DNA from 3 places in the Streptomyces sp. NPDC034084 genome. Region 1 is predicted to be linked to each of the others. Evidence: riboswitches for the same ligand, from Rfam matches in the RefSeq annotation. Region 1 holds a riboswitch; each other region holds the start of a gene.
What was found. Region 1 has a riboswitch for cyclic di-AMP ahead of ACZ51I_RS18570 (M23 family metallopeptidase). Riboswitches for the same ligand answer to the same signal wherever they lie in the genome.

Region 1 (10,374 bases):
GACCGGGTCGCCGAGCTGCTCGGCACCCTCCACGGGGCCTGGTGGCCCGACCAGTACGGGAACCCCGACAACCCGGCCGCGTACACGGGGCTCGCCGCCGAACTGTCCGCCCAGCTCGGCCGGATCGACGTCCTCGTCTGCGCGGTCGGCACCGGGGGCCACTCGGCCGGGATCTCCCGGGCCCTGCGCGCCACCGGCAGCCCGGCCCTGGAGCTGGTCGGGGTGGACTCGGTGAACTCCACCGTCTTCGGCCTTCCGGCCGGGGAACGGCTGATGCGCGGCCTCGGCTCCTCCATCCACCCGGGGAACGTGGACCACGCGGCCTTCGACGAGGTGCACTGGGTGGGCCCGGCCGAGGCGGTCAGGGCGGCCCGCCGACTGGCCTCGCGGCAGTTCGCGACCGGCGGCTGGAGCGTGGGAGCGGTCGCCCTCGTCGCCGGCTGGCTGGCCCGCACGCGGCCGCGCGGGACCCGGATCGCGGCCGTCTTCCCGGACGGGCCGCAGCGGTACTTCGACACGGTCTTCAACGACGAGTTCTGCGCGGCGCACGGGCTGCTCGACGGGCCCGTACGGGAGAACCCCGCCGCGTACGTCTCCGAGGACACGGTCAGCGGCTGGACCCGCCGGGTCCTGGAGCGTGCCCGGTGACGACGGCGACCACGTCCGCCGCGGGCGGCGTCTGGAAGCAGAGCCGTACCTTCGATCCGGCCGTACGGCTCCTCTTCCTCAACCAGCTCACGATCAACCTCGGCTTCTACATGCTCATGCCGTACCTGGCCGCGCATCTCGCGGACGGGCTCGGCATGGCCGCCTGGGCCGTCGGTCTCGTCCTCGGCGCCCGGAACCTCTCCCAGCAAGGCATGTTCCTCGTCGGCGGGGCGCTCGCCGACCGGTTCGGCTTCAAGCCGCTCATCGTGGCCGGCTGCGCGCTGCGGACGGTCGGCTTCGGGGCGCTCGCCTTCGCCCAGTCGCTGCCGATGCTGATCGCCGCCTCGCTCGCCACCGGCCTCGCGGGGGCGCTGTTCAACCCCGCCGTGCGGGCATGCCTCGCGGCGGAGGCGGGCGAGGAGCGGCGGGTGGAGGCCTTCGCGCTGTTCAACGCGTACTACCAGGCGGGCATTCTGCTCGGGCCGCTCGTCGGGGTGGCCCTGACAGGGGTGTCGTTCCGGCTGACCTGCGCGGTGGCAGCGGTGCTGTTCGCGGGCCTGACCCTCGTACAGCTCCGGCGTCTGCCCGTACGGGCCGTGTCCGGTGCGGCCGGGGAGGGGGAGCGGGGGCAGTTCCGTACGGTCCTCGCCCACCGCACCTTCTGGCTCTTCTCGCTCGCCATGACCGGCTCGTACGTGCTGTCCTTCCAGGTCTATCTGGCGCTGCCGCTCGCGGCCGGCGGTACGGGGGTGACGACCGCGCTGTTCGTCGTCTCGGCGCTCGTCGCGCTCGCCGGGCAGCTGCGGATCACGGCCTGGTGCCGGCGCCGCCTCACCAGGGAGCGCTGTCTCGTCCTCGGGCTCGGGCTGATGGGCGGGGCGTTCCTGGTGCCCGCGGTCCTCGGCCGGGGGGTGGTGGCGTTGCTGCTGTGCGCGGCGGTCCTGTCCGTGGCGAACGCGGTGCTCTACCCGTACGAGATGGACACCGTCGTCGCCCTGTCCCGGGGGCGCTGGGTGGCCACCCACTACGGGCTCTACAACACGGTGTGCGGGGTCGGGATCACCCTCGGGAACCTGGGGACGGGCGCGCTCCTCGACGTGACCGGCTGGTCGGCGGCGCCGTGGCTCGCGCTGTGCGCGGTGGGCCTGGGGTGCGCGGCGGCGATGGCCCTGCTCGCCCGGGGCGGCCGGCTCGCGGAGGCGGGCGGCGGCTGAGGCGGGGGCGTACGGCGGGGACCGAGGCGGGGGTGTACGGGGCGGCGGCTGGGGGCGTGCGCCGGGCGCTCGGCCCTTCCCGTACGCCACTCGGCCCCCCGGGGTCGCCGCCCCGGGCGGCGGCGGTGACCCTGGGAGGGCGCGGTGCGGACCGCGGCCGGTCGGACCGGGCAGGAGAGCACAGGTGGGGCACCCCCTAGGAACGGTGGGCGGAGGACGGCGGGGCGGTGAGGGCCGCCCCGCGTACGGCGGTGCCCGGCGGTTCATCCGCGCGCTGCCTCCGCTGGTCATCGCGGGCGGTGTCGTCTTCGACCTGTCGACACCGCCCGCGTACACAGCGGCCCCGCTCTTCTCCGCCGCTCCGCTGATCGCCGCGCCCCTCTTCTCGCTGCTGACCACGCTGCTCACCGGCATCGCGGCCGTCCTCGCCTCCGTCGGGCTGCACGTCTACAACGGCACCGTCGACGAGATCGCCTCCCTCACGGAGACCCTGACCGTCCTCACCGTCTCCGCGCTCGCCCTCCTCATCAACCGGGTCGTGCGCCGCAGCGGCGAACGGCTCGCCTCGGCGCGGGTCATCGCGGAGACGGCGCAGAAGGCGGTGCTGCCGACGCCCGCCGAGCGGATCGGCGGGCTGCAGTGCGCGGCGCGGTACGAGGCGGCGCAGGCCGACGCGTTCATCGGCGGCGACCTGTTCGCCGTCCAGGACACCCCGCACGGCGTGCGGCTCGTGGTCGGGGACGTGCGGGGCAAGGGGATGGACGCGGTCGAGGCCGTCGCCGTCGTCATCGGGGCCTTCCGGGAGGCGGCCGAGCAGGAGCGGACCCTGGAGGGCGTGGCGCAGCGCCTCGAACGGGCGCTGGCCCGTGAGGGCACCCGGCGGGACGGGCTCGACGCCGTCGAGGGGTTCACCACCGCCGTCCTGGCCGAGATCCCGCGCTCCGACGGGAGCGGGACCTTCGACGGCTTCGTACGGGTGGTCAACCGCGGGCATCCGCCACCGCTGATGCTGTACGCGGACGGGAGGCTGGACCCGCTGGAGCCGGGCGAGGCGGCGCTGCCGCTCGGGATGGGCGAGCTGGCCGCGTGGCCGGACCGGGCCGAGGCGCGGCCGTTCCCGCCGGGCGCGACGCTACTCTTCTACACGGACGGACTTTCGGAGGCGCGGAACGCGCAGGGCGTCTTCTACGATCCGGCGGCGCGGCTCGCCGGCCGGATCTTCCCGGGTCCCGAGGAGCTGCTCGACGCGCTCGTGGGCGACGTACGGCTCCACACGGGCGGCGGGTCGACGGACGACATGGCGCTGCTCGCGCTGAGCCGCCCGGCGACGGGGCAGCCCGAGCGGCGCCGGACGATGCCGGTGGTGCCCCCGGGCCGGCCCCGTCACCAGGCGTAGTCGAAAGGTGTCCCTGCGATAACAATTGACTTAACGTCAGATCTCGGGGGTTTCGTCGAATCCGCGACCGGTCTCACTGAAGGGGCCTCAACTCGGGCGATAGCCCCCTAATTCAGTAGATGATCAAGGGGAACGGCTTGGAATCGGGACCCCGTGTCTATTAACGTTCGATAACGCAGCGCGGTCGTCCCAGCCGTCGCAAGAGACGGCACCGTGCGCACGCGCCGAATCCTGAAAAGGAACCGGGGAACCACCACTTGGGGTGAATCGGGCCCCTCCGCACCCGTGCGTGTCACGCACCCGTGCGGTCGAGCCCGTAGGAGACCTTCCTGCTCCGAACCCGTCAGCTAACCCGGTAGGCGAGAAGGAAGGAAAGGAGCGCGCCCACGTGGCGTCCAACACCCCCGCACCCGAAGCCCCCTTCGATGCCTTCGGTAGCGGTGCGGCCCCCTCCGCCCCCGGCACCGAGTGGAACCCCACCGAGGGATCCCTCCGCGCAGAGAACCGCGCCGGCGGCCGGCACCGGGTCGTCAAGCAACGCTCCAACTTCGCCCGCTCCTCCACCGTCCTCGGCGTCGGCGTCATCGCGGCCGTCGGCGCGGGCGGCCTCGCCACCGCGCAGGAGAAGCCCCCGGTCACCATCTCGCTGCCGGACCTCCCCGACCTGGACCTGCCGGACGCCGGCGACCTCCCCGGCGTCGGCGCCCTCCTCGCCGAGGAGGAGGCGGCGCCCGTCTCCGCGGCCCGCGCCAACCCGAACCCGCTCACCGCCGCCACCTACGCCACCGCCGCCGACGAGCACACCGGGCGGGCCGAGCAGGCCACCGCCACCGCGGCCACCGCCCCCGCCGCGGGCGAGGCCCTGCGCGCCCGCATCCTCCAGCAGGCCGAGCAGCAGCAGGCCTCCGCTGATGCCGCCGACAAGGCCGCGGCGGAGAAGGCCGCCGCCGAGAAGGCCGCCGCGGAGGCCGAGGCCAAGGAGGCCGCGGCGGAGAAGGCAGCCGCCGAGGCGAAGGCGAAGGCCGAGGCGGAGGCCAAGGCCAAGGCGGAAGCGGAGGCCAAGGCCAAGGCCGAGGCCGAGCGCCTCGCCCAGCTCGCCGCCAGCTACTCGCTGCCGGTCTCCTCGTACACCCTCACCGCCACCTACATGCAGTCCGGCTCGATGTGGTCCTCCGGCTACCACACCGGCCTCGACTTCGCCGCCCCCACGGGCACCCCGCTCAAGGCGGTCCACGGCGCGACCGTCAAGTCGGCGGGCTGGTCGGGCTCCTACGGCTACCGGATCGTCCTGGAGCTGGAGGACGGCACCGAGGTCTGGTACTGCCACCTCTCGTCCATGACGGTCGGCGCCGGCCAGACCGTGGGCACCGGCGAGACCATCGGCCGCGTCGGCGCCACCGGCAACGTCACGGGCGCCCACCTCCACATGGAGGTCCACACGCCCGGCGGCGACGGCATCGACCCGGCGTCCTGGCTCCGCTCCAAGGGCCTCTCGCTCTGATCCCCGCAGCCCGTACGGAATAGGCCCGGCGGCGGAGACCGTTGACCGACGCATGACGTCTCTCCGCCCGCTGGGCAGCTCCGACCTGCACGTCTTCCCCGTAGCCCTCGGCGGCAACGTCTTCGGCTGGACTGCGGACGAAGCCACGTCCTTCGCCGTCCTCGACGCCTACGCCGCCGCCGGCGGCAACTTCGTCGACTCCGCCGACGTCTACTCCGCCTGGGCCGAGGGCAACCAGGGCGGCGAGTCCGAGACGGTCATCGGCCGCTGGCTCGCCTCCCGGGGCAACCGCTCCGACATCGTCGTCGCCACCAAGGTCGGCGCCCACCCCCACTTCAAGGGCCTGTCCGCCACCACGATCAAGGCGGCCGCGGAGGAGTCGCTGCGCCGTCTCGGCACCGACCACATCGACCTCTACTACACGCACTTCGACGACGAGACCGTCCCGGTCGAGGAGATCGTCACCGCCCTCGACCAGCTGGTGAAGGACGGCAAGGTGCGCGCCGTCGCCGCCTCCAACATCTCCGCGGAGCGGCTGCGCGCCTCCCTCGACTTCGCCGAGGCGGAGGGCCTCGCCCGGTACGTCGCCCTCCAGCCGCACTACAACCTGGTCTCCCGCGACACCTACGAGGGCCCGCTCCTGGAGACCGTCGAGCAGGCCGGGCTCTCCGCCGTCCCGTACTACGGGCTCGCCGCCGGCTTCCTCACCGGCAAGTACCGTCCCGGCGCCGACATCGACAGCGTGCGGGCCTCCGGCGCCGCCAAGCACCTGGAGACCGAGCGGGGCCGGGCCGTGCTCTCCGCGCTCGACACGGTCGCCGAGGCGCACCGGGCGGAGCTCGCCACCGTCGCCCTCGCCTGGCTCGCCGCCCGGCCGACCGTCGCCGCGCCGATCGCCTCGGCCCGCACGGTCGAACAGCTCCCGGCCCTCGTCGCGGCCGCTGACCTCACCCTCACGGAGGCCGAGCTGACGCTCCTCACCGAGGCCTCCGCGGTCTAACTTCGGTACGGGTTGTAGCCGTCGTAGTCCAGGTACTGCGGCGGAGCCCAGGCCCGGCCCGTCGCCCGCGCCGCGTACGTCAGGGCCGGGGAGGCGACCGCGCGGCGCTGCCACAGGTGGTGCAGCAGCTCCTGCTCCCGGGCCGGGAAATCGGGTCCCGCCGTGCCCCGCCGGGCCCGGTCCCGCAGGAACGCGAGGGTCGTCGCGAAGGACTCGTACTCACCGACCGCGCGCGCGGCGGGCGGGCCGTACGTCCGGGCGGCGAACGAGCGGGCCACCTGCCGGGCGTGCATCGACGACAGCGCGAGCGGCTCGGTGGGGGCGAGCCAGCCGGCCGCCGCGTACGCCGGGAGCTCCCCGGATATCGTGCGCAGCTCGCGCTGCCGGCTCCAGACCGCCAGCCAGGTCAGCAGGCCGAAGGCCGGGACCATGAGCGCCCCGTACACCGCGTAGAAGGCCAGCGGGCCGCCGAAGGTGGCCGAGCCGTTCCAGGCGGCGTGCAGGCCCATCGCGAGCAGCAGCCCGGCGAGCGGGAGCAGCACCCGGCGCAGCCGCTTGCCGCGCGGCGCGAGGGCGGCGAAGCCGAAGCCGATGCCGGTGAGCACGGTGAACAGCGGGTGCGCGAACGGCGACATCACGACCCGTACGAAGAAGGTCGCGGCGGTCACCGAGCCGATGCCGGAGGAGCCGAACTCCTGGTCCTCGCCGAAGGCGTTGCCGAGATAGAGGATGTTCTCGGTGAAGGCGAAGCCGGTCGCGGTGAAACCGGCGACCACGACCCCGTCGACGAGACCGCCGAAGTTCCTCCGGCGGAAGAGGAACAGCAGCAGGATCGCGGCGGCCTTCGCGCTCTCCTCCACCACCGGCGCGACGAGGGTGGCCCCGAGGGTGTCGGCGGAGTCCGGATCGGCCGTGGCGGTGGCTATCCAGCGGACCGCGAAGGAGTTCGCCAGGATCGCGACGAGCGCGGCTGCGAAGGCGCCCCAGGCGAAGGCGAACAGCAGGTTCTTCCAGGGACCCGGCTCGACCCGGTCGAGCCAGCGGAACGCCGACATCAGCAGCGGTACGGGAAGCACGGCGAGGCCCAGGCCGACGAGGAAGCCCTGCGTGCCGGTCTGCTCGCGGACCAGCGCCAGGATGACCAGGGCGCAGAGCGCGAGCAGCGTCACGACGGCGACCGCGCGGACCACCCGGCTGCGCCAGAAGGCCCGGCGGGGCCGGTAGCGCCACTGGGATCGGTCGGCGGCGGCGGGGAAGGCCGGCTCCTCGGTGTCCCGGTGCGGGACGGGAGCGGCGTCCGTCAGGTCGCTGGGGGCTGGATTCGACACGTGAGCGACCCTAACGACCGGCACCGACAGCGGTCGACGCGGTCAAGCGCTCTCGGTCACTTCCTCCGGGCCGCTTCCTCCGGTCACTTCCTCCGGAAGAGCAGGTCGTGCACGACATGCCCCTTGTCGAGCCCCTGGCCCTCGAAGCGAGTGAGGGGCCGGAAGTCGGGGCGGGGGGCGTAGCCGCCGTCGGGCTGCGTGTTCTCGTAGTCCGGATGCGCCGAGAGCACCTCCAGCATCTGCTCGGCGTACTCCTCCCAGTCCGTGGCGCAGTGCAGCACGGCCCCGGGCTTCATCCGCGGTGCGAGGAGGCTGAGGAACTCGGGCTGGATGAGCCGCCGCTTGTGGTGGCGCGCCTTGGGCCAGGGGTCCGGGAAGTAGACCCGGCAGCCGTCGAGGGACGCGTCCGTGAGCATCTCGCGGAGCAGGATGACCGCGTCGCCGTTGGCGACCCGGACGTTGGTGAGGCCGTTGCGGTCGGCGAGACCGAGGAGGTTGCCCTGACCGGGCGTGTGCACGTCGACGGCGAGGATGCCGGTGCCGGGGTCGGCGGCGGCCATCTGCGCGGTCGCCTCGCCCATGCCGAAGCCGATCTCGAGAACGACCGGGAGACCCCCGAACATCTCGTGGAGATCGAGGACGCGCTTGCCGTCGATGTCGAGGCCCCAGTCGGGCCACCGCTTCAGCATGGCCTCGGCCTGCCCGTACGTGACCCGGCTGCGGCGCGGCTGGAAGCTCCGGATCCGGCGCTCGTGATGGGCCCCGGCGGGGTCGGGCATGGGCCCCTCACCGGGGGCGAACATCCGACTGCCCCGGCGCGCGACGGGCTGACCGACGTCGTCGACGGGCTGCGGCCCGCTCTCAATCTGCTCAGACACAATGCGACCAAGTCTACGGGGCCGGGCCGACGGGGCGACGCCGCTACAGCTGGGCCAAGGCTCGGCGGGCGACCTCGCGGCCGATCGGGAGGGATGCCGTCGCCGCGGGCGAAGGCGCGTTCAGCACGTGGACCGTCCGCGGCGCCTCCCGGAACAGGAAGTCGTCGACCAGCGTCCCGTCCCGCAGCACCGCCTGCGCCCGCACCCCCGGCGCCGCCCGCCGCAGGTCGGACTCCTCGACGATCGGAAGGAGTCGCCGCACCGCCTCCGTGAAGGCCCGCTTCGAGAGCGACCGGTGCAGTTCGCCCGCGCCGTACCGCCAGTGCTCACGGGCGATCGCCCACGAGCCGGGCCACGCCAGGGTGGCCCCCAGCTCGCGCGGGCGCACGACGGACCAGCCGTACCCCTCCTTCGCGAGCGCGGGGACGGCGTTCGGCCCGATGTGGACGCCGCCGTCGATGCCCCGGGTCAGATGCACCCCGAGGAAGGGGAAGGCGGGGTCGGGCACCGGATAGACCAGGCCCCGCACGAGCGAGGGGTCCGCGAGCTCGTAGTACTCCCCCCGGAAGGGAACGATCCGCATGCCCGGGTCGTCGCCCGCGAGCCGCGCGACCCGGTCGCAGTGCAGCCCCGCGCAGTTCACCAGGACCTTCGCCCGCACCACGCGCCCGTCGGCGGTCCGCACGGCCACCCCGAACGGCCGCCGGTCGACGACGGTGACCTCCGCCCCGTACAGGATCCGGGCCCCGGAGGACTCGGCGAGCCGCTCCGCCACCGCCCCGTAGTCACAGATCCCGGTCGTGCCGACGTGGATCGCGGCGAGCCCGCGCACCCGCGGCTCGTACTCGCTGATCTGCGCCGGGCCGAGCTCGCGCACCGGGATGCCGTTCTCCCGGCCGCGCTGCACGAGCGCGTGCAGCCGGGGCAGCTCCTCGCGCGCGGTGGCGACGACGAGCTTCCCCGTCACCTCGTACGGAATGTCCCACTCCGCACAGAACTTGACCATCTCGGCGGCGCCCTCGACCGCGAACCGCGCCTTGAGCGAACCGGGCCGGTAGTAGATCCCGCTGTGGATCACCCCGCTGTTGCGCCCCGTCTGGTGGCGCGCGAGGGCGTGCTCCTTCTCCAGGACCGTGACCCGGGTGCCGGGGGCGGCACGCGTCAGCGCGTACGCCGTCGACAGGCCGACGATCCCGCCGCCGATCACCAGCACGTCACAGTCAAACACCAGCGCCACCTCCCACCCCCGATAGTGCACTGGCCCACTGACAATGCCGCTAAACGCCCACGTCGTGGGACGCGTGTCACGCCGGGGCGACGAGGAGCGGCCGCGCCCGCTCCCGCAGCTCCATGACGCGCGGCTCGTCCCCGTACGGTTCGAGCCGGTGCAGCAGGTCCCGTACGTACTCGGTCGTCCGCGCCGAGGAGATCCGCCCCGCCACCTCCACCGCGCGCGTGCCCGCCGCGCAGGCCGCGTCCAGGTTGCCCGACTCCAGTTCGGCGACGGCGGAGACGACGAGCCGCAGCCCGTGCGAGCGGACGAACTCCTCCGTCGGCCGGGACAGCGCCTGCTCGGTGAAGCGCCGCACCTCGCGCGGCATCCGCAGGTCCCGGTAGCACTCGGCGGCGTCGGCGCAGAACCGGTCGTACGAGTAGAAGCCGAGCCAGGTCGGGTCGGCGTCGCCCTCCCGCGAGCGCTCCAGCCAGCCCTCGGCGGACTTGAGCGCGGCCGCGGCGGCGGCCCCGTCGCCCGCCTTGGCGTGCGCGCGGGCCTCGACGAGCCGGAAGAAGGACATGGTGCGGGCGGTCGCCAGGCCCCGGTTCCGTTCGAGGGCGGCCTGGGCGAGGTCGACGCCCTCGTCGGCGAAGCCCCGGTAGGTGGCCTGGAGGGACATGGAGGCGAGGACGTAGCCGCCGAGGGGCACGTCGGCTGCGGCGCGGGCGAGCCGCAGGGCCTGGATGTAGTAACGCTGGGCGGCCTCCTGCTGCCCGGTGTCGAAGGCCATCCAGCCGGCGAGCCGGGTGAGCTCGGCCGTCGCGCCGAACAGGTTCCGGCCGACCTCGTCCGAGTACGAGCCGAGCAGCAGCGGCGCCGCGTCCACCCGTAAGCACTCGGGCACCATCGACGAACGCCAGTCCCCGCCGCCGTACTTGGAGTCCCAGCGACGCGCGTCCTCGGCGGCCTCCCGGAGCTTGGCGACGTCACTGTGCCCCACGCGCGCGTGCTCCGGGCCCGAGGTGCCGGCGCCCGCCCCGGGGCGCGGGGTCTCGCGCTCCACCGACGGGTCGGCCGGGGTTATCAACCAGCGGGACGCGGGCGTCGCGTACGCGCTGACCGCGAAGGAACCGGCGAGCGACTGCCAGATGCCGCCCCCGCCGGCCCGCCGCCCGGCGAGATCCAGCCGGTAC
Region 2 (10,374 bases), on a different contig from region 1:
CGGAAGCCGGGCACCTTGGCGACGTAGGCGGCGTTGATCCGCGCGACCAGGACGTCGTCGTCCACCACGAGCACGTCGATCATCGCGCCTCCCCGGCGGCTTCCGAAACCTGCTCCGGCTCGGTGGGATCAGACTCGGCGGGCACCGGCTCGGTGGGCTCCGGCTCGGTCAGGGCGTCCGGGAGGACGACCGTGAACACGGCGCCGCCCTCGGGGCCGCCGGCCGCCTCCGCGGTGCCGCCCCGGCGCTCGGCGAGGCGGCGGACCAGGGGGAGGCCGAGCCCGCGCTTCCCGTGGGACGGCAGTTCCTTCGTCGTCCAGCCCTCGGTGAAGATCAGCTCGCGGCGCTCCTCGGGGACGCCCGGGCCGCTGTCCGTGACCCGCAGCACCACCGTACGGCCCTCGGCGCGGAAGGAGACCTCGATCCGGGCGCCGGGGGTGCCGGCGGCGGCGTCCAGGGCGTTGTCGACCAGGTTGCCGACGACGGTGACCAGCTCGCGCGGGTCGACGAGCCGGTCCGGCAGCAGAGAACCGGGCGCGAGCCGCAGCGAGACGCCCCGCTCGGCGGCGACGGTCGCCTTGCCGACCAGGAGCGCGGCGAGGAGCGGGTCGTGGACCTTCTCCGTGACCTGCTCGGCGGTGGCCCGGTGCACCCCGACCACTTCCGTCACGAACGCGACCGCCTCCTCGTGCATCTCCAGCTCCAGGAGACCGAGGAGGGTGTGCAGCCGGTTGGCGTGCTCGTGGTCCTGGGCTCGGAGCGCGTCGATCAGGCCGCGGGTGGAGTCGAGCTCACGCCCGAGGCGTTCCAGCTCGGTGCGGTCGCGCAGGGTCGCCACGGCGCCGCCGTCGTCGGTGGGCATCCGGTTGGCGATCAGCACCCGGTGGCCCCGGACGGTGAGCAGGTCCTCGCCGGTGACCCGCCCCGCGAGGACGTCGGCGGTACGGCCCCGGCCGAGGACCTCGTCGAGCGGCCTGCCCGCCGCCTCCGGGCCGAGGCCGAGGAGGCGCTGCGCCTCGTCGTTCATGAGCCGTACGGAGCCGTGGCGGTCGAGGGCGACGACCCCCTCGCGGATGCCGTGCAGCATCGCCTCGCGTTCGGCGAGCAGCGCGGAGATGTCGGAGAAGGCCAGGTCGTGGGTCTGGCGCTGGAGCCGCCGCGAGATCAGGTAGGCGGCGAGCGCACCGGCCGCGAGCGCGCCGCCCGCGTAGGCGAGGAGGCCGGGGATGGCGGCGAGGAGCCGGTCGCGGACGCTGTCGTACTCGATGCCGACGGAGACCGCGCCGACGATCCGCCCGTCGGCGTTCCGCAGCGGCACCTTGCCGCGCGCCGAGCGGCCCAGGGTGCCGCTGTCGATCTCCATCACGTCGTGCCCGGCGAGGACGCTGCTCGGGTCGGTGGAGACGCGCCTGCCGATCTCGGCGGGATCGGTGTGCGACCAGCGCACCCCGCGCGTGTCCATGACCACGACGTACTCGGCGCCCGTGGAGGTCCTGATCCGCTCCGCCTCCGTCTGGACCGGACCCCGTGCGGAGGGCCGGCTTGCGGTGAGCTCCGCGGCGAGCCGCGGCGAGGCCGTGGTCCCGGCGATGGCCAGGGCCCGCCGCATGGCCTGGTCGTCGAGCTGGGCGCTCAGCGGGGCGAGGAAGAGGCCGGTCGCGAGGACGGTCACACCGGTCGCGATGGCCAGCTGCATCAGCAGGACCTGCGAGAACACCCGCCGAGGCCACCCGAACCGTCGACGGCGCGCACGGGCGCGCGGGGGGCTGGTCTGTGCGGGGCTCATGCCGGAAAAGGTAAACGGACGCGACCGGCGACCGGAAACGGTGACGGGACGGGCGCCTATTCTGGGGGTTTGTCACGCCCGTAGGACCCGAAGGAAGCGGAGGCACGTCCCTTGACCACGCAGCAGATCCCCGTCGTCGTCCTGACCGGGTTTCTCGGGGCCGGGAAGACCACGCTCCTCAACCACCTGCTGCGCAGTGCCCGGGGCACCCGTATCGGAGTCATGGTCAACGACTTCGGCGACATCGGCATCGACGCGATGACCGTCGCCGGCCAGGTCGGCTCCACCGTCTCCCTCGGCAACGGCTGCCTGTGCTGCGCCGTCGACGCCGGCGAGCTCGACGAGTACCTGGAGGTCCTGACCCGGCCCGAGTCCCGGCTCGACGTGATCGTGATCGAGGCGAGCGGGCTCGCGGAGCCGGAGGAACTGGTCCGCATGGTGCTCGCCAGCGAGAACGAGCGGGTCGTGTACGGAGGGCTCGTCCAGGTCGTCGACGCCGCCGAGTTCACGGCCACCCGGCAGCGGCATCCCGGGACCGACCGGCACCTCGCCCTCGCCGACCTCGTCGTCGTCAACAAGGTGGACCGGGTGGCCGCGGACGAGCTGCGAAGCGTACGGGAGACGGTGGCCGGGCTCGCCGGGCGCGCCGCCGTGGTCGAGGCATCCCACGGGCGCGTCGATCCGGAACTGCTCTTCGACCGGGTCGTACCGGAGGGCGAGATCGAGGGACAGATGTCGATCGAGGACATCCTGTACGGCTCCGAGGACGCCGCCCCCGCCCACCCGCACGCGGCCTACGAGGCCCTCTCGGTCACGGCCTCGACGCCGCTGCACCCGCGCCGGCTGATGGCCTTCCTCGACTCGCGACCCGAGGGCCTCTACCGGATCAAGGGCTTCGTCGACCTCGGCGCCGCCGATCCCGCCAACCGTTACCTCGTCCACGCGGTCGGCCGTTTCCTGCGCTTCTACCCGGAGCCCTGGCCCGCCGGGGAGGAGCGCCTCACCCAGCTCGTCCTGATCGGCTCAGGAGTCGACGCGGCCGCGCTGCGCAAGGAACTCTCCGCCTGCGAGCTGAACGGCCCGCAGGACGCCCCCGACGAACACAGCATGTGGGGCGTCCTGCGGTACGTGCGGCGGACCGAGGAGGATCCGGAGGATTCCCGGTGACCTGGGTCGGAGACGCGTCGGCGATAGGCAGCGACTTTGTCGAGGATCTCTGACTCAGGTCATCAGCTCGCCGGGCCCGCCACCACGTTGATCGGCTTCGGCAGCGGGGTGCCCGAGCCGTCGCGGCGGGGGTCCGCCTCGGGCAGGTCCACCGGGGCGCCGCTCTTCTGGGCGGCGCGGGCCGGGGTGGCGCCCGCCCAGGCGAAGGTCAGGACGTCCTCGCCCTTCAGGAAGCGCTGGCAGCGGACACCGCCGGTGGCGCGGCCCTTGCGCGGGTACTGGTCGAAGGGGGTCAGCTTCGCCGAGGTGCCCGCCGAGGAGTCCAGGGTGCCCGTGGAGCCCGCGACGGTGAGGACGACGGCGTCGGCCGCCGGGTCGACGGCCGTGAACGAGATCACCTCGGCGCCCGCCGTGAGCTTGATGCCCGCCATGCCGCCCGCCGGACGCCCCTGGGGCCGCACCTGCGAGGCCTGGTAGCGCAGCAGCTGGGCGTCGGAGGTGATGAAGACCAGGTCCTCCTCGCCCGTCCGCAGCTCCGTCGCGCCGACGATCCGGTCACCGTCCTTGAGGGTGATGACCTCCAGCTCCTCCTTGTTCGCCGGATAGTCCGGCACCACGCGCTTCACCACGCCCTGCAGCGTGCCGAGGGCGAGACCCGGCGAGGACTCCTCGAGCGTGGTCAGGCAGACCACCGTCTCGTCCGCCTCCAGGGAGAGGAACTCCGACAGCGGCGCGCCCCCCGCCAGGTTCGGGGTGCTCGCGGTGTCCGGCAGCTGCGGCAGGTCGATCACCGCGATCCGCAGCAGCCGGCCGGCCGAGGTCACCACCCCGATGTCACCGCGCTGGGTCGCCGCGACCACCGAGACGATCACGTCGTGCCTGGACCGCTTGCCGTCCTCCGCGGCCGGAAGCGCCTCCGTCACCGTGCGGGCCAGCAGGCCCGTCGAGGAGAGCAGCACCCGGCACGGGTCGTCCGCGACCTCCAGGGACGCGGCCGCGACGGGCGCGCCCGCCGACTCGAGCAGGACGGTCCGCCGGTCCGTGGCGAACTTCTTGGCGACCGCGGCCAGTTCCGCCGAGACCAGCTTGCGCAGCTCCGCGTCGGAGTCGAGGATCCCGGTCAGCTCGTCGATCTCGCCGTTGAGGCGGTCGCGCTCGCTCTCCAGTTCAAGGCGGTCGAACTTGGTGAGGCGGCGCAGCGGGGTGTCCAGGATGTACTGCGTCTGGATCTCGCTCAGGGAGAAGCGCTCCATCAGGCGCTCCTTGGCCTGGGCGGAGTTCTCGCTCTCCCGGATGAGGCGGATGACCTCGTCGATGTCGAGCAGTGCCACGAGGAGGCCCTCGACCAGGTGGAGCCGGTCGCGCTTCTTGGTGCGGCGGAACTCGGAGCGGCGCCGGACCACCTCGAAGCGGTGGTCGAGGTAGACCTCCAGGAGCTCCTTGAGGCCGAGGGTGAGCGGCTGTCCGTCGACCAGGGCCACGTTGTTGATGCCGAAGGACTCCTCCATCGGCGTCAGCTTGTAGAGCTGCTCCAGGACCGCCTCGGGCACGAAGCCGTTCTTGATCTCGATGACCAGGCGCAGTCCGTGGCTGCGGTCGGTCAGGTCCTTGACGTCCGCGATGCCCTGGAGCTTCTTGGCGCCGACCAGGTCCTTGATCTTGGAGATGACCTTCTCGGGGCCGACCGTGAAGGGCAGCTCGGTCACGATGATGCCCTTGCGGCGCGCCGTCACGGTCTCCACGGTCGCGGTGGCGCGGATCTTGAAGGAGCCGCGGCCCGACTCGTACGCGTCCTTGATGCCGGAGAGGCCGACGATCCGGCCGCCGGTGGGCAAGTCGGGGCCGGGCACGAAGCGCATCAGCGTCTCGAGGTCGGCGTTGGGGTGGCGGATCAGGTGGCGGGCGGCCGCGATGACCTCGCCGAGGTTGTGCGGCGGCATGTTCGTCGCCATGCCGACCGCGATTCCGGACGCGCCGTTGACCAGCAGGTTCGGGTAGGCGGCGGGGAGCGCGACCGGCTCCCGCTCCTGGCCGTCGTAGTTCGGCGTGAAGTCGACCGTGTCCTCGTCGATGGACTCGGTCATGAGCAGCGCGGCCGGGGCCATGCGCGACTCGGTGTACCGCATGGCCGCCGGCGGGTCGTCGTTGCCCAGGGAGCCGAAGTTGCCGTGGCCGTCGACGAGGGGGAGACGCATGGAGAACGGCTGTGCCATGCGGACCATCGCGTCGTAGATCGACGCGTCGCCGTGCGGGTGGAGCTTGCCCATCACCTCGCCGACGACACGGGCGCACTTGACGAAGCCGCGGTCGGGTCGGAGCCCCATCTCGCCCATCTGGTAGACGATGCGGCGCTGGACGGGCTTCATGCCGTCGCGGGCGTCGGGGAGAGCGCGCGAGTAGATCACCGAGTACGCGTACTCGAGGAAGGAGCCCTGCATCTCGTCGACGACGTCGATGTCGAGGATCCTCTCCTCGTACGCGTCGTCCGGCGGCGGTGTCTTCGTGCTGCGGCGGGCCATCGCGGCTGCGGCTCCTTCACCAACAAGGTTGATCTGACGCGGACCATTGTGGACCGTGCCACCGACAGCGCCGACCGCGACCCGGAAGAGGGACATCACGAAGGGGCGGGAACTTCGCCAGGTGTCGGCGCGCTTGCATACAGTGGCAGGACTTTTTCACATCGCGATCGAAGGGACGTACATGCCCATGGGTCACACGGCCACGGCCGAGGCCGGCTCCGGCGGCCTGACAGCGACCGAGCACCGGTTGGCGAACGGCCTGCGCGTGGTGCTCTCGGAGGACCACCTGACCCCGGTCGCCGCGGTCTGCCTCTGGTACGACGTCGGCTCGCGTCACGAGGTCAAGGGCCGTACGGGCCTCGCCCACCTCTTCGAGCACCTGATGTTCCAGGGCTCGAAGCAGGTGCACGGGAACGGCCACTTCGAGCTGGTGCAGGGCGCCGGCGGCTCCCTCAACGGCACGACGAGCTTCGAGCGCACCAACTACTTCGAGACCATGCCCACGCACCAGCTGGAGCTCGCGCTCTGGCTGGAGGCCGACCGCATGGGCTCGCTGCTCGCGGCCCTGGACGACGAGTCCATGGAGAACCAGCGGGACGTCGTCAAGAACGAGCGCCGCCAGCGCTACGACAACGTGCCGTACGGCACGGCCTTCGAGAAGCTGACCGCCCTCGCGTACCCGGAGGGCCACCCGTACCACCACACGCCGATCGGCTCCATGGCCGACCTGGACGCGGCCACCCTGGAGGACGCGCGGAACTTCTTCCGCACGTACTACGCCCCGAACAACGCGGTGCTGTCCGTCGTCGGCGACATCGACCCGGCGCAGACGCTCGCCTGGATCGAGAAGTACTTCGGCTCCATCCCCGGCCACGACGGCAAGCCCGAGCCCCGCTCCGGCGATCTGCCGGAGGTGATCGGCGAGCAGCTGCGCGAGGTCGTCGAGGAGGAGGTCCCGGCGCGCGCGCTGATGGCCGCCTACCGGCTGCCCCACGACGGCACGCGCGAGTGCGACGCCGCCGACCTGGCCCTGACGGTCCTGGGCGGCGGGGAGTCCTCCCGCCTGCACAACCGGCTGGTCCGCCGTGACCGCACGGCCGTCGCCGCCGGCTTCGGCCTGCTGCGGCTCGCCGGGGCGCCCTCCCTGGGCTGGCTGGACGTCAAGACGTCCGGCGGCGTCGAGGTCCCGCGGATCGAGGCGGCCGTCGACGAGGAGCTCGCCCGGTTCGCCGCCGAGGGCCCGACGCCCGAGGAGATGGAGCGCGCGCAGGCCCAGCTGGAGCGCGAGTGGCTGGACCGGCTCGGCACCGTCGCGGGCCGTGCGGACGAACTGTGCCGGTTCGCCGTGCTGTTCGGCGACCCGCAGCTCGCTCTGACCGCCGTCGACCGCGTCCTCGACATCACCGCCGACGAGGTGCGGGCGGTCGCCGCCGCCAAGCTGCGCCCCGACAACCGCGCGGTGCTCGTCTACGAGCCCCTGGCGACCGAGCAGAGCGACAGCGCCGACGGCGATGACGACGAAGAGGGAGCGGACCAGTGACCGACGCCGCCGTGTCTTTGACGAGCATGGACTTCCACCCGCAGCCGGCGCCCGGCGCGGCCCGGCCGTGGGCCTTCCCGGCCCCGGACCGCGGGAAGCTGGACAACGGTCTGACCGTGCTCACCAGCCACCGCCCCGGCCAGCAGGTCGTCGCCGTGGAGATCTTCCTGCCCGCCCCGCTGGACGCCGAGCCCGCCGGTCTCGACGGTGTCGCCACCATCATGGCCCGCGCGCTCTCCGAGGGCACCGACAAGCACAGCGCCGAGGAGTTCGCGGCCGAGCTGGAGCGCTGCGGCGCCACGCTCGACGCGCACGCCGACCACCCGGGCGTACGGGTCTCCCTGGAGGTCCCGGTCTCCCGGCTGCCCAAGGCGCTCGGCCTGCTCTCCGAGGCCCTGATCGCCCCGGCGTTCCTGGACACCGAGGTCGAGCGCCTGGTGCGCAACCGCCTCGACGAGATCCCGCACGAGACGGCCAACCCGGCGCGCCGCGCGGCCAAGCAGCTCTCCAAGGAGCTGTTCCCGGCCGAGTCCCGGATGTCACGGCCGCGCCAGGGCACCGAGGAGACCGTCGCCGCGATCGACGCCGCCGCCGTCCGCGCCTTCTTCGAGGCGCACGTCCGGCCCGCCACGGCCACGGCCGTGGTCGTCGGAGACCTGACCGGCGTCGACCTCGACAAGGTCCTCGCCGAGACGCTGGGCGCCTGGACCGGTGAGCCGGCCGAGCCGCTACCGATGCCGCCGATCACCGCCGACGACACCGGACGGGTCGTCATCGTGGACCGTCCCGGCGCCGTTCAGACGCAGCTGCTGATCGGCCGGATCGGCCCCGACCGGCACGACCGCGTCTGGCCGGCCCAGGTCCTCGGCACGTACTGCCTCGGCGGCACCCTGACCTCGCGTCTGGACCGGGTCCTGCGCGAGGAGAAGGGCTACACGTACGGCGTGCGCGCCTTCGGCCAGGTGCTCCGCTCGGACGCCGGGGGGAACGGCGCCGCGATGCTGGCCATCAGCGGCTCCGTCGACACCCCCAACACCGGCCCGGCACTTGAGGACCTCTGGAAGGTGCTCCGCACCCTCGCCGCCGACGGCCTGACCGACGCCGAGCGCGAGACGGCCGTCCAGAACCTGGTGGGGGTGGCGCCGCTCAAGTACGAGACGGCCGCCTCCGTCGCCGGGACGCTCGCCGACCAGGTGGAGCAGCACCTTCCGGACGACTTCCAGGCCCAGTTGTACGCGCGCCTGGCCGAGACCGGCACCGTCGAGGCGACGGCCGCCGTGGTCAGCGCCTTCCCGGTCGACCGGCTCGTCACCGTGCTCGTCGGCGACGCGGCGCAGATCGCGGAGCCGGTGCGCGCCCTCGGCATCGGTGAAGTGACCGTCGTGACGGGCTGATTCCGGCCCTGACGCGACGACGGGAAGACCCCGACGGCATCGTTCGTCGGGGTCTTACCGTATGTCCGTATTGAGAGCAACCATGATCGTATGCCCTGTGGCATGTCTTACAAAAGGCGCGTCTGGTTGGTGATTGAAAGACGATCCGCATAGCGTCGGTGCGGCTGTTCGTCAGTTGCACGTGCCGCAACCGCGGCACCGGACAGTCATCGCCGAGTCCCCGTCAGGCGCGAGCCTGGGGAGCCGGGGACCCACGTAGTCCCTGGGGTGAATCGGGCGCCTTCGTCTCGACGGAGGGGCTCGTAGGAGACCTTCCTGCTCCGAACCCGTCAGCTAACCCGGTAGGCGAGAAGGAAGGAAAGGATCAGCCCCTTCATGGCGTTCACCCGTGCCACCGGGAAGCATCGTGGTCCGAGCCGGATGGCGCGCCGCAGCGTGGGCATCGCCGGCGCCGCGACGCTGGCCACCACCGGCGTCATCGGAACCCTCGCCTCCCCGGCGCTCGCCGCCGACACGGACAACCGCTCCGTCGAGGACACCGGCCTCACCCAGGTGATCTCCGAGGAATCCCTCGTGGACCGGATCAACGCCCAGGCCGCCGCCCAGGAGCAGGAGGCCTTCGAGGCCATCGCCAAGGCGAAGGCCGAGGCCGAGGCGAAGCGCAAGGCCGAGGCCCGCGCCAAGGAGGTCCGGCTGGAGCGCGAGCGGGCCGCCCGCGAGGCCGAGCGCCGCCGCCTGGCCTCCTTCCAGCTCCCCGTCGCCGGCTCGTACGTCTCCACCGGCTACAAGACCGGCGGCTCGCTCTGGTCCTCCGGCAGCCACTCCGGCGTCGACTTCCACGCCGCCTACGGCAGCCAGGTGGTCTCCGTCGGCTCCGGCACCGTCGTCGAGGCCGGCTGGGGCGGCGCGTACGGCAACAACATCGTCATCCGGATGCACGACGGCACGTACACCCAGTACGGACACCTCTCCTCCATCGGCGTCCACGTCGGGCAGACCGTCGAGCCGGGCCAGCAGATAGGCATCTCGGGCTCGACCGGCAACTCCACCGGACCGCACCTCCACTTCGAGGCGCGCACCAGCCCCGAGTACGGCTCCGACATCGACCCCGTCGCGTACCTCCGCGCCCGCGGCGTCACCGTCTGACCCGGACCCCGCCGCACACCGCGTCGCAAAAGCCCCGGCTCGTACTGAGCCGGGGCTTTTCGCTGACCAAAAGACGCCCATGAATTCCGTCGGGGCATCGGAAATCCCGGCCTGCTGCAATAGAGTCGCGGATCGGGCGCGGAACAGGCGCCGGTCGAATTGTCTCGCGCGGACCAAGGCGGAGGTCGGACATGCGCATTCCCGCGCACTCGGTATGCACGGCGATCCGGGACGACATCGTCTCCGGCGTGTTCGAGCGGGGCGGCCGGCTGACCGAGGAGCAGCTCGCCCGCCGGTACGGCGTCTCCCGCGTCCCGGTCCGCGAGGCGCTGCGCACCCTGGAGTCCGAGGGCTTCGTCGTCACCCGCCGCCACGCGGGCGCCCAGGTCGCGGAGCCGACCGAGCAGGAGGCGGCCGATCTGCTGGACATGCGGGCGCTGCTCGAACCGCTGGGGGCCGCGCGGGCGGCGCAGCGGCGCACCGAGGCGCACCTCAAGGTGCTGCGCGGCCTGGTCAGGCTGGGGCAGGAGCGGGCCAGGCGCGGCCAGGGCGAGGACCTGCGCTCGCTCGGCGGCTGGTTCCACGAGACGCTCGCGCAGGCCTCCGGGAGCCCGGCCCTGACGGCGCTGCTCACCCAGCTGCGGCACAAGATCGCCTGGACGCACGTGGTGGAGCAGCCGGCCCAGCCCGTGGAGGCCTGGGCGGAGCACGGCGCGATCGTGGACGCCGTGGCGCGCGGCGACGCGGAGCGGGCGAGGGCGCTGACCGCGCTGCACGCGGAACGCTCGCTGTCGCTGCACCGGCTGAAAAGGCCGGACCGGG
Region 3 (10,374 bases), on a different contig from region 1:
GCTTCCGGGACGGATTCGCCCCGCTCCTGCCCGACACCGCGATCGCGCTCGGCGACCTCGACGCCCTGGAGCGGGAGCTGCGCAAGGGTGACGTGGCCGCCTTCGTCGTCGAGCCCATCCAGGGCAAGGGCGTCCACGAGGCGCCGCCGGGCTTTCTCCGGGGCGCTCAGGAGTTGCTGCACCGGCACGGCGCGTTGCTCATCGCGGACGAGGTGCAGACGGGCCTCGGCAGGACCGGCGACTTCTACGCCTACCAGCACGAGGAGGGCGTCGAGCCGGACCTGGTCTGCGTCGCCAAGGCGCTCTCCGGCGGCTATGTGCCGGTCGGCGCCACCCTCGGAAAGGACTGGATCTTCAAGAAGGTGTACTCGTCGATGGACCGCGTGCTGGTCCACTCGGCGAGCTTCGGATCGAACGCGCAGGCCATGGCCGCCGGGCTCGCCGTGCTCTCGGTCATGGAGGACGAGGGCACCGTCGCGCACGCCCGCCGGATCGGCGAGCTGCTCTCGGGCCGTCTGAAGGAGCTCGTCCCCCGGTACGAGCTGCTGCACGAGATCCGCGGGCGCGGCCTGATGATCGGGATCGAGTTCGGGCGGCCGTCCTCGCTCGGACTGCGCGGGCGCTGGACGATGCTCCAGGCGGCCCGCAAGGGGCTCTTCGCCCAGATGGTCGTCGTGCCGCTGCTCCAGCGGCACCACATCCTCACCCAGGTCTCCGGGGACCATCTGGAGGTGATCAAGCTGATCCCGCCGCTGATCATCGACGAGGCGGACGTGGACCGGTTCGTCACGGCCTTCACCGCGGTCATGGACGACGCCCACGGCGGCGGCGGGCTGATGTGGGACTTCGGGAAGACGCTGGTCAAGCAGGCGGTCGCGCAACGCTGACCCGGCGGCTCCGTCCGGGTTTTGCCTCTGGGGCAAGAAACTTGCCTCAGAGGCACGATCCTGGCGGAATGGACGCATGGACCACGTCCCCGGGGAAGCCTCCCCGGACCCCGCCACCTCCGGCGGCCTGCCCGACGTCGCCCCCCAGCTGCGGGCGCTGCGCCGCCGCCGGGGCCTCACCCTGGAGGCCGCCGCCCAGCGGGCCGGACTCTCGCCGGCCCACCTCTCGCGCCTGGAGACGGGGAATCGGCAGCCCTCGCTGCCGATGCTGCTCGCCCTGGCCCGTATCTACGGTACGACCGTCTCCGAGCTCCTGGGCGAGGCGCCCCCCGAGCGCGACCCCGTCGTCCGGGCCGACCGCTCCGAACCCGTCGAGGCCGACGGCTGGGTCTACCGCCAGGCCGGCGGGGCCGGGCGCGCCCTCCAGTGCCTGCGCGTCCACGTGCCGCACGCCACCCGGGCCGACATCGTGCGCGTCCACCCCGGCGAGGAGTGGATCCACGTCCTGGAAGGGCGGGTGCGGCTCGCGCTCGGCGGGGCCGTCCACGTCCTCGATCCGGGGGACAGCGCGCACTTCGACTCGCTCACCCCGCACCGGATCGGGGCCGACACCCCCGGCGGGGCCGAACTGCTCTTCGTCCACACCCTGATGCAGAGCCCCGCCGCCGAGCTGTGTCTCGGCGACGGGACCCCGCACCGGCGCTGACGTTCCGTGATGATTCCTCAGGAAAGGACCGACATGTCCGAGAAGTCCGTACCGGTCACCGGCGAGGAGCGGGGTGAGGGCAAGTTCCCCAAGGGCCTCGTCCTCCGCCTCTTCGCCTACCTGATCGCAGGCCACCTCTTCGCCGGCTTCCTCTACCTGCTCTTCACGCTGGGCGGGCAGAACCAGTAGGCCGGGATCACGCCTCGGTGAGCAGCCGCTCGCGGAGGCGCTCGCGGGTCTCCGGGGCCAGCCGCAGGCCCTCCGAGAAGTAGGCGTCCATCGAGCCCCAGGTCGCCTCGATCGTGTCGAAGGCCGCGCGCAGATACTCCACCCGCGCGTCGAAGAGCGGGCTGAGCAGCTCCATCACCTCGGGCGACATCGCGTCCGGGGCGGTGGAGCTGCGGCGCACCTTGTAACGGCGGTGCGGCTCGTTGGACTTCACGTAGTCGGCCTCGATCGCGTCCCGCTCGACGCCGACCGCGAGCAGGGTGATCGCCACGGCGAGTCCGGCCCGGTCCTTGCCAGCCGCGCAGTGCATGAGGGCCGGGACGCTCTCCTCCGCCATGGAGTGGAGGATCAGGCTGTGCTCCGCGGCCCGCTCCACCACCATCTTCCGGTACGAAGCGGACATGCGGGCGGCCGCCTTGCCGTCGCCGAGGACCTCCCGCAGCTGCGCGGTCTCGCCGTCGCGCACCAGCCTCCAGAACTCCTTGCCGTCGGCCGGGTCGTTGAGGGGTATGTTCACGTTCCGCACGCCGGGCAGCTCGACGTCCGCACCCTCGACCCTCCGGTCCGCCTCGTTGCGGAAGTCGAAGACGGTGTGCAGGCCCAGCGAGGCGAGGAAGGCGGCGTCGTCCTCCGTCGCGTGGGCGAGATGGCCGCTGCGGAAGAGGCGGCCCGGACGGACGGCGCGCCCGTCCGTCGTCGGCAGGCCGCCCACGTCCCGGAAGTTGCGGACCTCCGCCAGCTCGGGCTCGGCGGCTTCGGCGGGCGGGGTCTGCGGCAGCTGCTGCGTCACGGCTGCTCCTGTTCTGTCGATCGGTTCCTGGGGCAATCATCTCGGGTGAGGCCCCTGGAACACACCCCCTCGCACGGGAATGGGTGATCTGTCCGTATTGAGGAGTTCGAGATAACCCGCCCCGGTTGCAGGGGAGATGGGGATCGACGCGTGAGCAGCGTCATAACCGTGACGGACCGTGCCTGATCGTCTTTTCCAAATACCCCCGGCAAAAGGGGATCCGGGGACCGCCCTCCACGGAGGGTGACCGGAATTCCGACCGGATATCGCGTCATCCGGGAGCGCGGGAAAACTGTGGCTTGTTCGCGCCGACCCCCCTCGTCTAGCGTCGCGCTCAATCCGGACGGACCGCCGAATCCTGCCACCGACCGGAATCCGCACTCACCCGTACAAGGCAGGAGCGGGGGACCCAGGTAAGTCGCCGATCCCTCGAAGAAGGACGGCTCGGGGTGAAGTCGCGTGTCCACGCGACCGGACATCTCCAGTCCGAACCCGACAGCTCACCTCGCAGGCGCCGGAGAGGAATTCGCCATGCCCGCGAAGGGTAAGCACCGCCGCACCAAGTCCAACCTCCTGACCCGCGGCATCGCCGCAGCCGGCACCGGAGGCGCCGTCGTCGCCCTCCCGCTCCTCGGAGCCACCGGCGCCCACGCCGCCGAGCAGGCCGCCCCGGCCGCCGCTCCCGCCCAGGTGAAGGCCGCCGCCGTCCAGGCGGCGCCCGCCACCGCGAAGGCCGCGCCGAAGACGTACTCCGTCGTCCGGGGCGACTACCTGTCGAAGATCGCTGCCGAGCACCACCTCGCGGGCGGCTGGCACCGGCTGTACGAGGACAACCGCCGGGTCATCGGCGAGAACCCCTCGCTCATCCTGCCCGGCATGAAGCTCACCCTCGGCGCGAAGAACAGCGCCAAGGCCGCCGCGCCGAAGGCCGCGCCCAAGAGCACGCAGAGCTCCGGCAAGAACGGCGACACCCCCCGCGCCTCCCGCGGCGGCGAGCGCCCCTCGGCCCCGGCCGCCGCCGAGGCCACCACCACCGCGTCGTCCGCCGCGGAGTCCTCGCCGGCCGGTACGACCTCCTCCTCCGGCTGGGTCGCCCCGGTCAGCGGCGGCATCTCCACCCCGTACCGCGCCGCGGGCTCCATGTGGTCCTCCGGCTACCACACCGGTGTGGACTTCATGGCCTCCACCGGCACCACCGTCGTCGCGGTCGGCCCCGGCACCGTCTACTCCGCCGGCGACGGCGGCGCGTACGGCAACCAGGTCGTCATCCAGCACGCCGACGGCACCTTCTCGCAGTACGCCCACCTGTCCTCGATCTCCGTCTCCGCCGGCCAGGCCGTCAGCGGCGGCCAGCAGATCGGCCTCTCCGGCGCGACCGGCAACGTCACCGGCCCGCACCTGCACTTCGAGATGCGCACCGGGCCGGAGTACGGCTCGGACATCGACCCCCTGGCCACCCTGCGCCAGCACGGCGTGAACATCTGACGGAACGTCAGTAGCGCTTTTTCCGGAGGCCCGGCACGTACGTGCCGGGCCTCCGGCGTATTCCGGCTTGGCGGAATCTTTATCGGTGGCATATGTCACCCACCGTCAACCCCTCCTTACGGTCGCGTAAGTCACAGGCCAGGAGGAAGGATGTGCTCCCGTGGCAGACGATTCGAGATCAAGAGACAAGAACGTATTCGGGTCGTACGCGGCGATCGGTGACAGCTTCACCGAGGGCGTCGGAGACCCCGGGCCCGACGGGACGTACGTGGGCTGGGCGGACCGTTTCGCGGTCCTGCTCGCCGACCAGCTGCCGGAGCACGACGCCTTCCGCTACGCCAACCTGGCCGTACGCGGGCGCCTTCTCGACCAGATCGTGGCGGAACAGGTCCCCCGGGCGAAGGAACTCGCCCCCGACCTGGTGACCTTCTGTGCGGGCGGCAACGACATCATCCGCCCCGGAACGGACCCGGACGACGTGGCCGAGCGCTTCGAACGCGCCGTCGCCGACCTCACCTCCGCCGTCGGCACCGTCATGGTGACCACCGGATTCGACACCCGTGGGGTGACCCTCCTCAAGCACCTGCGCGGCAAGATCGCCACCTACAACGGCCACGTCCGGGCCATCGCCGACCGCTACGGCTGCCCGGTCCTCGACCTGTGGTCGCTGAAGTCCGTCCAGGACCGCCGCGCCTGGGACGGCGACCGGCTGCACCTCTCGGCCGAGGGACACACCCGCGTCGCCCTGCGTGCCGCCCAGGTCCTCGGCCTGCCGGTGCCCGCCGACCCGGACCAGCCGTGGCCGCCGGTCCCGCAGCGCGGCACCCTGGAGGTGCGCCGCGACGACATCAACTGGGCCAGGGAGTACCTCGTGCCCTGGATCGGGCGCCGGCTGCGCGGCGAGAGCTCCGGCGACCACGTCGCGGCCAAGCGCCCCGACCTCATGCCCCTGTAGGCGGCACAGCGGCGGGGATCCGCTCCAGGACCCCGCCGGCGAACACGTCGTACAGCGGCAGCGTCTCCAGGTGGACGTAGCCGATGTGGCAGTCGCAGACGGCGAGGGGGCAGGCGCGGGGACGCAGGGCGGCGCGGTACGAACCGTCGTACAGGTTCCCCAGTTCCGCCCTGACGAAGTGGCAGCGCCGTACCGTCCCCTCGCCGTCCACCGAGATCACCGACTCGCCGGTGCGGCAGGGGAGCCCCGCCGAGCGGTGCGGATGCCGGCTGTACGGGAACAGCGGGTCGAGCTCCGTCCACTCCTCGGCCTCCGCGTCGCTGTACGTGTGCCCCTCGGCCGCGTTCACCCAGAGGTAGACGTGCGCCGGCAGCGCGGCCCGCAGCCGGCGGGCGTGCTCCCGGTGCTCGGGCAGACCGACCACCCCGACGCTGTACCGGATCCTTCGCCGCGCGAGCTCCTGGCACTTCGCGAGGAAACGCTCGGGCGGCGTCTGCCCCGGGTGGTACGTGCACCAGAGCGCGACGCTCTCCGGGTCCGCATCCGCCAGCCACTCGGCCCGGCAGCTCAGGTTGGTCTGGATCGCCACCCGCTCGACGTGCGGCAGCCGGGACAGTTCGACCAGCGCCCGCCGGTACCAGGAGCGGACCAGACCCTCGCCCCACGGGGTGAAGAGGATCCGCAGCCGGTCCCCGGTCTGCGCCGCGGCCCAGCCGGTGAACCGCTCCAGCGCCGCACGGTCGGCACGCAGCTGCTCCCGGCTGTCCCGGCGCTTGGCGAAGGGACAGTACGGACAGTCGAAGTCGCAGGAGGAGAGCGGGCCCCGGTAGAGCAGGGTGAGATCCACGGCCGCCGCCTACTTCGCCTCGTACGCGGCCATCGCGGCCCGTACGGCGGGGGAGAAGATCTCGGGCCCGAGCCCGTCCGAGTGCGCGAGCCCCTCGGGCGACAGCCGCAGCAGCCCCTCCGGGGCGTCCGTGTCCAGCCAGCCGTACCGCGCGAACCGGGTGAGTTCCGCGCCGAAGTCCGCGAACGGCGAGGAGCCGAACCGCTCCTCGTACCCGGCGACCGGCATGCCCTCGGCCTGGAGCAGCGACTGGAGGAGATGACGGCGGCGGGCCTCCTCCGCGTCCACCGCCCGGCCCACCTCGGCGCGGGAGAAGTCCTCGGTCCCGGCGTACGCGTCGATGATCGAGCGGATCTCCCGCATGTCGACGGCGTAGTCGAAGGAGTAGTGCAGGGCCGAGGTGTACGAGCGGGCGCCGCAGCCCAGGCCGATCATGCCGTCCGTCTGGCAGGCGTAGTCGTCCGGCCCCGCGGGACCGGCGTCCGCCCGGCGGAACATCCGCATCGACACCTGCTCGTAGCCGCGCGCGAGGAGGTGGTCCCGGCCGGAGCGGTAGAGGCGGAGCCGCTGCTCGTCCCACTCCCGGTCGGCGGCCGACGGGTCCTGGACCCGGCCCAGACCGGTGAGCGGCCGGACGTACAGCGGATAGAGGTAGAGCTCCTCGGGCCGCCAGGCGAGGGCCGCGTCCAGCGAGACCCGCCAGGACCGCTCCGTCTGCCCGTCGATGCCGTAGATCAGGTCGATGTTGAGGACGGGCACGCCGGTGTCCCGGATGCGGCCGAGCGCCGCCTCGACGTCCGCGCGGCGCTGCGGCCGGACCGCCGCCCGTGCCTCGGCCTCGACGAAGCTCTGCACGCCGATGCTGAGCCGGGTCGCGCCCCGCTCCGCCAGGAGCGCGAGGCGGTCGGCCGTCGCGGTCGCCGGTGAGGTCTCGACGGAGAGCGGCACCGCCCGCAGGTCTACGCCCATCCGCTTCTCGGCGATGTCGCAGAGCCGCTCCAGTTCGGCGGCGGTGAGGAAGGTGGGCGTGCCGCCGCCGAAGGCGGCCGTGGCGAACCGCACCGGCGAGCCGTCCCCGAGGGCCTCGCGGACGGCGGCGGCCTGGCGGTCGAGGGCGTCGAGGTAACGGGTGGTCAGCTCGTCCGGGGCGCCGATCCGGGTGAACAGGTTGCAGAAGCCGCAGCGGACCTCGCAGAACGGTATGTGCGCGTAGAGGGAGAGCGCGTCCTTCGGCTCCCCGGCCCAGAGGGCGGCGAGCTCCGGGCGCTCGGGGAGCGCGCGGTATGCCGTCTTGTGCGGGTAGGCGTAGACGTAACTCCGGTACGGGCGGGGGGTGTCGCTCATGCCGCCGCCTCGCCTTCGGGGCCGGGCAACACGAACTGCGCGTACGGCACGGTCCACACGACCTCGTGGCCGAGCCGGTGCCCGGTGAAGCCGTCCTCCCCGTACGCCGTGCCGTGGTCGGAACAGACGATGGCGAAACAGGGGCGGCGGCCGCTCATCGCGGCGAAGAGCCGCCCGATGTGCCGGTCGACGTACTCCAGGGCCGCCGCGTGGGTCTCCCGGGAGTCGCCGGCCTCGCGGGTCGCGCCCGGCAGGTGGAACCAGTTGGGCTGGTGGAGCGCCGACACGTTGACGAAGAGGAAAAGGCGCTCCTCGCGCGGGAGTCCGGTGACGACCTCCTCGGCGCGCGCGACCTGTGACTCGAAGGAGCTGGGGGAGGCGACACCGAAGGAAGGCTCCCAGTGGCTCTCCTGGAACAGGCCGGGGAGCACGGAGCCGAGGGGCGGCTGCTTGTTGAAGAAGCCCACCCCGCCGACGCAGACCGTCCGGTAGCCCTCGGCCGCCAGCGCGGACACGACGTCAGGAGTGTCGTGGACCCAGGTGCCGTCGGCCGTCGACTCGCTGCCGGCGAAGCGGGCGGCGAACAGCCGGGGATGGGGGCCGGGCGCCGCGGGGGTCGGCAGGAATCCGGCGAAGATCGCCTGGTGGGAGGCGTACGTGAAGTTCCCGGGGGCGTGCCGCCGCTCCCAGACGCCGCCGGGGAGGTGACGGGCCAGGTTCGGGATGCGGCCCTCGGCCGCGAGCTCGGCCGCGACGTCGTACCGGAGGGTGTCGAGGGTGACCAGGAGCAGGTCGTGGCTGCCGACGATCGCGTTCATGTCGGGCTGGTTCACGTGGCGCTCGTTCCTGTGGTGGTGCGGGTGGGGCGCGTGGCTCGGGAGGTCCGCGCGGCTCGGTGGGCTCGGGGCGAGTCGTGCGTACGGTCAGGGGCGCGGGCGCCGTCGTGGCCGCGCCCGAACTGCGCGGCGATCTGGGCGCCGTACGTGTCGAGCCCCTCGGCGCCGCTGCCGGGCAGGCCCGTGAGACCGGGTAGCAGATCGCCGAAGGCGTTCACCTCGCCCACGGCGAACCGGCGCCAGCCGCTCGCCGGCAGCAGGTCGACGCCCACGCACCGGGTGCCGGGGAAGGCGGCGGCGGCCCGCTCGCACACCCCGACCGCCTCCGCCCAGCGGCCCCCGGCCGCGGCGATCGCCGCCCGTGCGGCGTCGAGATCGCCCCGGGCGCCACCCAGGTGCAGATTGGTCATGGGGGAACGGCTGGTGCGGAGCACGGCGTGCGTGGCCCGCCCGTCGATCACGACCACCCGCAGATCGGCGGCCCGGCCGCCCTGGGTGGCCTTCGGCAGCCAGCGCTCGACGTGCAGGCCGTCGGGGGCGAGGGTGTCCACGATCGCGGCGACCTCCCGCTCGCTCGTGTAGCGCCGTACCCGCAGGGAGTTGAAGAGCCGCCCGTCGGCCGCACGCTCCACCGAGGTGGTGGCCTGGACCCGGCCCGCGCCGTTCGTCTCCACCGCCAGCACCCCCGAGGCGGAGGAGCCGTGCGCGGGCTTCACGAACACCCTGCGCATCCCCGCCCCGGCGGTCAGCGCCCTGACATCGGTCCAGCCGCGCACCGGTGGAGCGCCGGCACCCGAGGTCGGCGACTCGGGCACCGGGACACCGGCCGCCCGCAGCCGGCCGTGGCTCAGCCTCTTGTCGAACAGGACAGCGAGCTCGTCGGGGTCGTCGACCAGGACGGCGCCCGCCTCCGCGACGGAGCGGGCGAGCCCTGCCACGGCGGTGGTGAACCGCTCGTACCAGCGCCCCGTGCCCTCGACCCGGGCCGGATCGTCGACCCCGCGCAGCATCCGGTCGGCCTCCGGATCCTCGCCGGGAGAGTCCAGACGCACGGTCTCGCCCCCGCCGAACCGTGCCCGGCCCCGGAGCACCTCCGGCCAGGACACCGCCCGCGCCCCGGGCAGCCCGGCGGACCGCAGCGCGTCCTGGAAGAACGCGACGCGGCGGCCCGCCGGATCGCCGACGACCACGAGACGCGGGCCGCAGGTCATTCGGCGACCGCGACGTAGCGCCAGACGTCCCCGTCGCCGTCGTCCTCCGCCACCTGCGCGTCGTCGAGTGCGACGGTCACGCCGTGCGGGACGAGCGCGGCGCGGACCCGCTCGCACATCGCCTCCGACAGGTAGTGGTGGGAGAGGTCGAGGTGGGCGAGGTGGGTCAGCGGCTGCCCGTCGAGGAGGGCCGCCGCGCCCTCGTCGGTGAGCACGCCCATGGACAGGTCGAGCCGCTCGAGCCGGGCGGCGACGGGCGCGCCCGCGACGGCGGCGGCCACGGCGTCCTGGATCACGCTGTTGCGCAGGCCCAGTCGGCGCAGCGCGGGGAAGGCCGTGCCGGCCAGCAGCGGCGCCAGGTCCTCCGGGGAGCTGTCGCCGCCGTACTCGTCGGTGCCGAGCCAGAGTTCGAGGTTCTCCAGGGCGGGCAGGTCACTGCCCACGATGCCGCGCACCACCTCGGCGCCCAGACCGCCGGTCTCCACGACCAGGCTCTCCAGACCGGTGTGGCGCAGGGAGGGGAACGCCAACTCCGAGCCACCGCGCACCCCGAACTCCCTGAGGGCCGGGTAGGCGGCGAGGAGCGGCGTCACGTCGGACTGGACGATCCAGGAGATCTCGCAGTCCTCACCGGTCATGTCACCGAGGAACACCGCCTCCAGGGCCGTCAAACGGTCGTTGGCGCCGATCAGCGCGGTCACGATGTCGGCGGACGAGTTCTCGTAGGCCTCGTCCCAGCCACCGACGACCAGGGCGCGCACCCGGGCCGTGTCGACCGTCTTCAGGAAGCGCTCGAACCGCTGCCCCCACAGCTCGTCCCCGGGATCGGAGTACGTCGGGGCGGAGATCCGCCAGGCGACCGTCTCCGTCGCGGGCAGCTCGACCCGCGCGTCCGCCTCCGGGAAGTCGAACACGGGCAGGCCGTGGAATTCCTGCAGGTAGGTGCCAACGGTCATGACGGCGCTCCAGACAACGGTCGAGACGGCTCGGCTGATGGAGAGAGTTCTACCAAGCGGCACCGACAACGCCCCTCGCCGGGGCGGCTGCCGACCGTTTGTCAGTGCCGGGCCCTAGCGTCGTCCTCG

Region 2: another riboswitch for cyclic di-AMP. It lies ahead of ACZ51I_RS30360 (M23 family metallopeptidase); the one in region 1 lies ahead of ACZ51I_RS18570 (M23 family metallopeptidase).
Region 3: another riboswitch for cyclic di-AMP. It lies ahead of ACZ51I_RS09325 (M23 family metallopeptidase); the one in region 1 lies ahead of ACZ51I_RS18570 (M23 family metallopeptidase).

Annotation. Positions count from the first base shown of each region.
Region 1 covers NZ_JBVISK010000005.1:16,118-26,491, reverse strand. Annotated here, with positions in the region: gene ACZ51I_RS18585 (PLP-dependent cysteine synthase family protein) at 1-648, shown strand, start outside; gene ACZ51I_RS18580 (MFS transporter) at 645-1,862, shown strand; gene ACZ51I_RS18575 (PP2C family protein-serine/threonine phosphatase) at 2,047-3,258, shown strand; cyclic di-AMP (ydaO/yuaA leader) riboswitch at 3,471-3,635, shown strand; gene ACZ51I_RS18570 (M23 family metallopeptidase) at 3,647-4,759, shown strand; gene ACZ51I_RS18565 (aldo/keto reductase) at 4,812-5,759, shown strand; gene ACZ51I_RS18560 (PrsW family intramembrane metalloprotease) at 5,756-7,087, opposite strand; gene trmB (tRNA (guanosine(46)-N7)-methyltransferase TrmB) at 7,171-7,890, opposite strand; gene lhgO (L-2-hydroxyglutarate oxidase) at 8,009-9,193, opposite strand; gene ACZ51I_RS18545 (MFS transporter) at 9,270-10,374, opposite strand, start outside.
Region 2 covers NZ_JBVISK010000011.1:120,312-130,685, forward strand. Annotated here, with positions in the region: gene ACZ51I_RS30330 (DUF7342 family protein) at 1-83, opposite strand, end outside; gene ACZ51I_RS30335 (sensor histidine kinase) at 80-1,786, opposite strand; gene ACZ51I_RS30340 (CobW family GTP-binding protein) at 1,898-2,953, shown strand; gene ACZ51I_RS30345 (DNA gyrase/topoisomerase IV subunit A) at 3,016-5,472, opposite strand; gene ACZ51I_RS30350 (M16 family metallopeptidase) at 5,654-7,012, shown strand; gene ACZ51I_RS30355 (M16 family metallopeptidase) at 7,039-8,406, shown strand; cyclic di-AMP (ydaO/yuaA leader) riboswitch at 8,607-8,769, shown strand; gene ACZ51I_RS30360 (M23 family metallopeptidase) at 8,782-9,552, shown strand; gene ACZ51I_RS30365 (GntR family transcriptional regulator) at 9,744-10,374, shown strand, end outside.
Region 3 covers NZ_JBVISK010000002.1:860,250-870,623, reverse strand. Annotated here, with positions in the region: gene ACZ51I_RS09345 (aspartate aminotransferase family protein) at 1-887, shown strand, start outside; gene ACZ51I_RS09340 (helix-turn-helix domain-containing protein) at 964-1,593, shown strand; gene ACZ51I_RS09335 (DUF6126 family protein) at 1,627-1,782, shown strand; gene ACZ51I_RS09330 (tyrosine-protein phosphatase) at 1,790-2,611, opposite strand; cyclic di-AMP (ydaO/yuaA leader) riboswitch at 2,984-3,140, shown strand; gene ACZ51I_RS09325 (M23 family metallopeptidase) at 3,143-4,096, shown strand; gene ACZ51I_RS09320 (SGNH/GDSL hydrolase family protein) at 4,257-5,051, shown strand; gene ACZ51I_RS09315 (STM4011 family radical SAM protein) at 5,038-5,898, opposite strand; gene ACZ51I_RS09310 (STM4012 family radical SAM protein) at 5,908-7,242, opposite strand; gene ACZ51I_RS09305 (STM4013/SEN3800 family hydrolase) at 7,239-8,060, opposite strand; gene ACZ51I_RS09300 (STM4014 family protein) at 8,072-9,289, opposite strand; gene ACZ51I_RS09295 (STM4015 family protein) at 9,286-10,245, opposite strand; gene ACZ51I_RS09290 (TetR/AcrR family transcriptional regulator) at 10,360-10,374, opposite strand, start outside.